Regions from separate parts of the Flexivirga aerilata genome, predicted to be linked through region 2. Evidence: riboswitches for the same ligand, from Rfam matches in the RefSeq annotation. Region 2 holds a riboswitch; the other holds the start of a gene.

Evidence for each region. Region 2 has a riboswitch for S-adenosylmethionine ahead of HJ588_RS07250 (LLM class flavin-dependent oxidoreductase). Riboswitches for the same ligand answer to the same signal wherever they lie in the genome.
Region 1: another riboswitch for S-adenosylmethionine. It lies ahead of HJ588_RS10040 (bifunctional o-acetylhomoserine/o-acetylserine sulfhydrylase); the one in region 2 lies ahead of HJ588_RS07250 (LLM class flavin-dependent oxidoreductase).

What each region holds. Positions count from the first base shown of each region.
Region 1 covers NZ_JABENB010000001.1:2,130,748-2,134,937, forward strand. Annotated here, with positions in the region: gene HJ588_RS10030 (CdaR family protein) at 1-407, shown strand, start outside; gene HJ588_RS10035 (SDR family NAD(P)-dependent oxidoreductase) at 500-1,381, shown strand; SAM riboswitch class IV at 1,428-1,544, shown strand; gene HJ588_RS10040 (bifunctional o-acetylhomoserine/o-acetylserine sulfhydrylase) at 1,615-2,937, shown strand; gene HJ588_RS10045 (serine protein kinase RIO) at 3,157-4,029, shown strand; gene HJ588_RS20000 (DUF4185 domain-containing protein) at 4,155-4,190, shown strand, end outside.
Region 2 covers NZ_JABENB010000001.1:1,516,534-1,520,723, reverse strand. Annotated here, with positions in the region: gene HJ588_RS07260 (amino acid ABC transporter permease) at 1-652, opposite strand, end outside; SAM riboswitch class IV at 663-775, opposite strand; gene HJ588_RS07255 (RrF2 family transcriptional regulator) at 914-1,369, shown strand; SAM riboswitch class IV at 1,439-1,549, shown strand; gene HJ588_RS07250 (LLM class flavin-dependent oxidoreductase) at 1,617-2,822, shown strand; gene HJ588_RS07245 (NtaA/DmoA family FMN-dependent monooxygenase) at 2,834-4,190, shown strand, end outside.

The DNA of each region.
Region 1 (4,190 bases), 610 kb from region 2:
TCGGCCCCTGGGCGCGCGCCGACCACGCGCCGGAGTCCTGGGCCGGAGCCGTGGTTGCCCTGGGCCTCGCCGATGCCGCCGATCCGGTGGTCGACGCGACCGACCTCGGCGCGATGCTGACCCTCGCCCAGGCCCACGACCCCGAGGCGCCGCACCCGGACGTGACCGCGCTCGCCCGCCTCGACCCGCGATCGCTGCAGATCCTCCGGACGCTGGTCGAAGCGGACAGCCTGCGCCGCGCGGCGACGACCCTCGGCATACATCACTCGACGCTGCAGGCCCGCCACGAGGCTTTGACCCGGTCGCTGGGTTATGACCCGCGCACCGCGATCGGCAAGATCCGCTTTGCCGCTGCGGCAATGCTCTTGCGGCTCAACAACTTCCGCGACGCGCATCCGGCGGACTGACACGCGCGGATCCGCCGCGTTCGGCGGTGTCGGCCGCTGATCCGCCGCGCCAACCTGGTCCCACCAACCTCGATCAGGAGCGGAGTGGACACATGACATGGCCTGCAGGAGAAGCGGCATTCGTCACCGGAGCGGCGTCGGGCATCGGTCTCGGCATCGCTCGCGCACTGGTGGCACAGGGGGCGAAGGTGGCGCTCGCCGACGTCGACGCGGAGCGCCTGGCGGCGGTCGAGCGTGAGCTGACCGCGTCGGGCGGCACGGTCACCGCGGTCGAGCTCGACGTCAGCGATGCCGACGGCTGGACGGCCGCCGCTGACGCCGCCGAACAGGCGGTCGGGCCGATCTCGATCCTCATCAACAATGCGGGGGTCAACGGCGGCGGCGCCATCGAGCAGACTCCGCTGAAGTCGTGGCGCTGGGTGTTCGCGGTCAACGTCGAGGGGCAGTTCCTCGGGGTGTCGACGTTCCTGCCGCGGTTCACCGAGCGCGGCGGCGCCGCGCACATCCTCAACACCGCGTCGGTCGCCGGGCTGCTGCCGATGGTCAATGTGGGCGCCTACGTCTCCTCGAAGTTTGCCAGCGTCGGCTTCTCCATGGCGTTGCGTGACGAGTTGCGCGGGAGCGACATCACGGTGTCGCTCCTCGCGCCCGGCACCGTCGCCACCGCCATCAACCGCAACGCCGCGCAGGCCGAGGCGGCACTCCTCGGGACCGAGGTCGACGAGGAGGCGGTCGAGGCCAACGACGGGGTGATCGCGCACGGCGCCGACCCGGATCTGGTGGGGGAGCAGGTCGTCGACGCGATGCGGCAGGGGCAGTTCCTCATCGTCACCCACCGCGAGTTCGGCACCCTGGTCCGGCGCGTCCACGAGGAGGTGGAGGCGGCGTTCGAGGAGTTCGACGGTCGCTACGGCCCCGATCCCGCCGGGCAGATGATGCTCGGCGGCACGGACCCGGTGGCCCGTCCGAAATAAGAGATGGTTATGACATGGTGCGCATGTCGCGATAATGTCGCGCGCAGGTCATGAGTGCCAGCGCCAAGCCCCGGCTCGCTGGCCGGCAACCCTCCTGTCGCGGTGGGGTGCCCCGGGTGAGGACCTGGCCGGCGGTGCCGATCGCCGCCGGCAAGCGCGGACATCACGACCGTGGGTCCGCCGTCGGGCGCGGGTGACCTCGCTGCTCGGCGAACGAGCACGAAAGGCGTCCCATGAGCGACGACACCCCCAACTGGTCCTTCGAGACCCGGCAGATCCACGCGGGCCAGACCGCCGACGCGGCGACCGGTGCGCGGGCGTTGCCGATCTACCAGACCACGTCCTACGTCTTCAACGACACCGAGCACGCGGCAAATCTGTTCGGGCTCAAGGAATTCGGCAACATCTACACCCGGCTGATGAACCCGACGACCGACGTCGTCGAGCAGCGGATCGCCAGCCTCGAGGGTGGCGTCGGGGCGCTCCTCGTGGCGTCGGGTCAGGCCGCCGAGACGCTCGCCTTCCTCAACATCGCGCAGGCCGGTGACCACATCGTCGCCAGTCCGAGCCTGTATGGCGGGACGTTCAACCTGCTCAAGCACACGTTGCCGAAGCTGGGCATCGAGACGACGTTCGTCGAGGACACCTCCGACCCGGCGAGCTGGGAGGCGGCCTTCCGGCCGAACACCAAGCTGGTCTTCGCCGAGACGATCGCCAACCCCAAGCAGGAGATCCTCGACGTCGAGACCGTGGCCAAGCTGGCGCACGACCACGGCGTCCCGCTGGTCGTCGACAACACGGTCGCCACGCCGTACGTCCTGCGGCCGATCGAGCACGGCGCCGACATCGTGATCCACTCGGCGACCAAATACCTTGGCGGACATGGCACTTCGATCGGCGGCGTGATCGTCGACAGCGGCAACTTCGACTTCGGCAAGGACCCGGAGAAGTTCCCCGGCTTCAACACCCCGGAGGAGTCCTACCACGGTCTCGTCTATGCCCGTGACCTCGGCGTCGGCAGTGACCTCGGCGCCAACCTGGCGTTCATCCTCAAGGCGCGCGTCCAGCTGCTGCGCGACCTGGGCGCGTCGATCTCGCCGTTCAACGCGTTCCTGCTCGCCCAGGGCATCGAGACCCTGAGCCTGCGCATCGAGCGGCACATCGACAACGCCCGCAAGGTCGCCGAGTGGCTGCAGCAGCAGGACCAGGTGAAGTCGGTGCGCTGGGCGTCGCTGCCGGACAACGAATACTTCGAGCTGGCACAGAAATACACCCCGCGCGGCTCGGGCGCCGTGGTGTCGTTCGAGATCGACGGTGGCGTCGACGCCGGCCGCAAGTTCGTCGAGGCACTCACCCTGCACTCGCACGTCGCCAACATCGGCGACGTGCGGTCGCTCGCGATCCACCCGGCGTCCACCACCCACTCGCAGGGTCCCGACGAGGACCGGCTCGCGGCCGGCGTGACCCCGGGCCTGGTGCGGCTGGCCGTCGGCATCGAGCACGTCGACGACATCATCGCCGACCTCGAGCAGGGTTTCCGCGCCGCCAAGAGCTGACCGACCGGGGGAGCCCGGGTATGACGAATCGCTCGTCGTACCCGGGCATTTCCTTGCCCCGGCACAAATTCGGTTGCTCGCGCGCATACCCGGCGAGCACGATGACGGCGGCCCACTCGGCGACGCTCTCGTCGCCGGCCGATCGGAAGGAGCGTGACATGACGAAAGTCATCGGCGTGACCCACGCCGCTCACCCGTGCACCGATCGGAGCAACACCCATGCACACACCACACGAGGGCGCCTCCCAGGCTGACCCCGACGCCGGGATCGACCCGCGATTCACCTTCTCCTATCAGCAGATCGGCGACCTGGCGGACGGCCAGCGCTGGTCCACCTGGGGCGACTGCGAGCCGCTGTGCCGTGGTCCCGAGCCCTGGCCGGACTGGCTCGTCACCGATGATGCCGCCGTCGACACCGAGCTCGGAGTCCTGAAGACCGGCAAGGAGGCCGACGTCTTCCTCGTGGAGCGGTCGGCGCCCCTCGACGACCGCAGTGTCGTGATGGCCGCCAAGCGCTACCGCGACAGCGGACACCGCACGTTCCACCGCAACGCCGCCTACACCGAGGGGCGCAAGCTGCCGCGCAAGGGAGGGCGCGACGCGCGAGCGGTCGCCAAGGGCACCGCGCACGGCCGGGCGGTCGCCGCCGGGATGTGGGCGCGCGCGGAGTGGGAGGCGATGGTCCGCCTGCATCAGGCCGGCCTGCCGGTGCCCTATCCGGTGCAGATCGACGGCACCGAGGTGCTGATGGAGCTGGTCACCGCACCCGACGGCTCGCCGGCGCCGCGTCTCGCAGCGGCCCGGCCGACCCCGGAGTTGTTGCAATCATTGTGGATTCAGTTGTCCGAGGCGGTTGTGAGGCTGGCCGCCGCGGGTCTGGTGCACGGCGACCTGTCGGCATACAACCTGCTGGTCGCGGGTGATCGCCTGGTGGTCATCGACCTGCCGCAGGCCGTCGACGTGGTCGGCAACCCGCACGGTTTCGAGCTGCTGCACCGCGACTGCACCAATGTCGGCCGGTGGTTCACCGGCCGCGGGCTCGACGTCGACCCGGAGGAGTTGTTCGCCACCGCACTCGCGCAGGCCGTATGACGCGAGCCGCTCGTCTCCTAGTGCCCTGAGTCAGAAATAGAACAGGTGCGCAACGGGCAAAGGTGCTGGTCAGGCGCGAAGCGACTGTCCAGCACCTTTGCCCGCGCCGCACTAGGGTGGGCACCGTGCGAAGGCTCCGCTTCCGGGCAACTCGCGCGGCC
Region 2 (4,190 bases):
TCGCCTGCGGCAGCACGACCCGGCGGAAGGTCCGCACGCGGGTGAGGCCGAGCGCGTCGGCCGCCTCCGTCTGACCGCGTTCGACCGCCAGGATCCCGCCGCGGACGATCTCGGACGCGAACGCCGCGACGTCGACCGTGAGGGCGACGTATGCCGCGGCGACGGCCGACAGCAGGTGCGTGGTCTGCACCGCGACGAACTCCGGACCGAACGGGATGCCGAGCGAGAGCCGGGGATAGAGGGAGGCGAGTTCGAACCAGAAGAGCAGTTGCACCAGTGGCGGCACCGACCGCACGAACCACACGAAGCCGAAGCTGACCGAACGCAGCACGGTGTTGTCCGACAGGCGAAGGGCCGCGACGCCGATGCCCAGCAGGTAGCCGCTCACCATCACGGCGGCGGTGAGCCACAGCGTGAGCACGAGTCCACGCAGGATCGCCGCACTGAAGAGGTAGTCCCCCACCACGTGCCATTCGAATCGCGGGTTGGTGAGCAGCGTGTTGACCAGCATGGCCAGCAGGACGAGCGCCGCGACGGCGATCACCCACTGCAGCGGCCGACGCCGACCGACCAGGACGGTGTCCCGCAGATCGTCCTCCGGCACGGCCCTCTCGGACCGCACCGACGAGGATGCGGCAGTGACCAGGGGCATGGGTCTCCCTTTCTCGCGCTTATGCGCCCGGAGCCGGGCACATCCGGTGGTCACCTGGAGCACCCCACCGCGGCGGAGGGTTGCCGGACAGCAAGCCAGGGCTTGACGCTGCCTCTCGTCACCTGCGCCGAACATAACCAGTTGTTTTGTCTTACACAAGGTTTGGCTATTCCCTACTCACATGGTGGACATTCGGTGTGCCCGGAGCCGCTATCGTGGGTGGCTACGCCTGCTCACCGGCACCGAGGAAGGAGCGGCAGCGTGCAGATCTCCGCTCGCAGCGATTACGCGATCCGCGCCGCCCTCGAACTCGCCTCCCACTACCCAGAACTCGCCAAGGTCGAGAACATCGCGGCGGAGCAGGAGCTGCCCCGAAAGTTCCTCGAATCGATCCTCGGGCAGCTGCGGCGGGCCGGACTGGTCGAGACCCGTCGCGGCTGTTCCGGCGGATATCTGCTCCGTCGACCGCCCGCCCAGATCTATCTGGGAGAGATCATTCGCGCGGTCGACGGACCGCTCGCCGAGGTGCGGGGGCTGCGCCCGCACGAGACCGAATACGACGGCGTAGCAACGCATTTGCCTGATCTGTGGGTCGCCGTGCGATCCAGCCTTCGCTCCGTCCTCGACACGGTGAGTCTGCAGCAGCTGCTGTCGGGGAACTTCCCTGCGAAGGTCCGCCGACTCAACGAGATCGAGGACGCGTGGCTGCCGCGCTGACCCGCGCGCAATCCCTACCGATCGCGTAGACATTCGACAGATCGACCATCCTGGTCTACGGTCGGCACTGGTCACGAGAGACGACGCGAAGCCCTGGCTGGTCGTCCGGCAACCCTCCGCCGCGGTGGGGTGCTCCAGGTGATGACCCGGCGGCATCACCCGATGCCGCAAGCGCGAATCGTCTTTCACTTCAGCATGATTCGGTGATGACGACGCGACTCCGCACCCGTAGAAGGAAGCGATGTCGATGCCTCACAGCAACCCACTCCACCTCGCAGTCGCCCTCGACGGCGCCGGCGCACACCCCGCCGCCTGGCGCGCGGCCGAAGCCCGTCCCGACCAGCTCTTCACGGCCCGCCACTGGGTAGACGTCGTGCAGGAGGCCGAACGCGGACTGCTCGACTTCGTCACGTTCGAGGACGGCTTGGCGGCCACCGCCGACCACCATGTTCGCCCCTCACATCGCACCGACCTGGTGACCGGCCGACTGGATGCCGAGCTCGTCGCCGCGCGCGTCGCACCGGTCACCGCACGCATCGGCCTGGTGCCGACGGTGGTGGCCCCACTCACCGAGCCGTTTCACATCTCCAAGGCGACGGCGACACTCGACTACGTCAGCGGCGGACGGGCGGGTGTCCGGGTGCGCACGAGCGCCAGCCCGGAGGAGTTCGCCAATGTGGGCCGCCGGTCCGCGCCGGCACTCGTTGCGCAGGTCGGCGGCCGTGCGGCACCCACCGCGGAGGCGACGCGAGAGCTTTTCGGAGAAGTCGCCGACTACATCGAGGTGCTGCGACGCCTGTGGGACAGCTGGGAGGACGACGCCGAGATCCGGGACGTCGCCACGGGACGCTTCGTCGACCGGGATCGCTTGCACTACATCGATTTCGAGGGATCTCACTTCTCGGTCCGCGGGCCGTCGATCACCCCGCGACCGCCGCAGGGCCAGCCATTGGTTGCCGTCCTCGCGCACCAGCGGGACGGGCTGGAGCTGATCGGCCGCACCGCCGACATCGGACTGATCGCACCGGGCGACGAGGCCGCGGCGCGCGCGGACGTCTCCGTCATACGCAGTGCCGCCGTCGATGCCGGGCGTGACCCGGAGAGCGTCTCGGTGCTCGCCGACCTGGTGGTCTTCCTCGACGACACCGCACCCGCAGCCCGCGCCCGCAAGGACCTGCTCGACGACTGGCACGGGGAGGAGTTCGCCAGCGACGCGAGCGTCTTCGTCGGCACCGCGGAGCAACTCGCCGAGCACCTGGTCACCTGGCAGGAGTCCGGAGTCGACGGATTCCGGCTCCGGCCCGCGACGGTGCCACACGACCTCACGCAGATCACCCAGCAATTGGTGCCCGCGCTCCAGCGACTCGGCGCGTTCCGTGCGCACTACACAGCCGACACCCTGCGGGGCCACTTCGGGCTCGACCGGCCCGTCAGTCGCTACGCGATCGCGTGAGGAGCAGCCGAATGTCCAAGAAAACAAAGCAGATTCACCTTGCTGCCCACTTTCCCGGAGTCAACAACACCACCGTCTGGAGCGACCCTGCCGCCGGCAGCCACATCGAGTTCGAGTCGTTCCGTCACTTCGCCCGGACCGCCGAGCGGGGCAAGTTCGACTTCCTCTTCCTCGCCGAGGGGCTCCGGCTGCGCGAGCAGCGCGGGCAGATCTACGACCTGGACGTGGTGGGCAGACCCGACACCTTCTCGGTGCTCGCGGCCCTGGCCGCGGTCACCGACCACCTCGGCCTGACGGGCACGATCAACTCGACCTTCAACGAGCCCTACGAGGTGGCGCGGCAATTCGCCACGCTCGACCATCTCTCCGGCGGGCGCGCGGCGTGGAACGTCGTCACCTCGTGGGACGCCTTCACCGGCGAGAACTTCCGCCGCGGCGGTTACCTGCGCCAGGAGGATCGCTACGCGCGGGCCAAGGCATTCCTCGAGACCGCGACAGAGCTGTGGGACACCTGGGCCGCCGACGACCTCGTCGCGGACAAGGCGGCCGGCACGTTCGTGCGGCGCCCGGACGTCGGCAGCTACGCCCATCGCGACGAACACTTCGACATCGCAGGGCAGTTCAACGTGCCACGATCCCCGCAAGGTCGGCCGGTCATCTTCCAGGCCGGGGACTCCGACGAGGGCCGCGAGTTCGCCGCCGCGCGTGCCGACGCGATCTTCAGCAGGCACAGCACGCTGGAGGCGGGTCAAGCCTTCTATGCCGACGTGAAGCGGCGGCTGCCCGCCCACGGCCGCACCCGGGACGACCTGCTCATCCTGCCGGCGGCCACCTTCGTGCTCGGCGACTCGGACGCCGAGGCACGCGACCTCGCCGCCGAGGTGCGGCGCCAGCAGGTGAGCGGCGCGACCGCCATCAACTTCCTGGAGCAGCTCTGGAATCGAGACCTCTCGGCATACGACCCCGACGGGCCGCTGCCCGACGTCGACCCGCTGCCCGGGGAGAACACCGTCGCGCAGGGACGGGCCAGCGTGCGCCGCCACGAGGATGTCCTGCAGACAGCGCGCGACTGGCGCGAGAGAGCAGCCGCCGGTGGCCTGTCGATCCGCGAGCTCATCATCGAGGTGACCGCACGGCAGAGCTTCGTCGGTGCGCCGCAGACCATCGCCGGGCAACTCAACGACTTCGTGCAGCAGGACGCGAGCGATGGCTTCATCCTCGTGCCGCACCTCACGCCGACCGGGCTGGATTCCTTTGTGGATCAGGTCGTTCCGCTGCTGCAGGAGCGTGGCGTCTTCCGCACCGACTACGAGGGAGGCACCCTGCGCGACAACCTCGGCCTGCGGCCGCAGGAGCCGGCGGCCGATC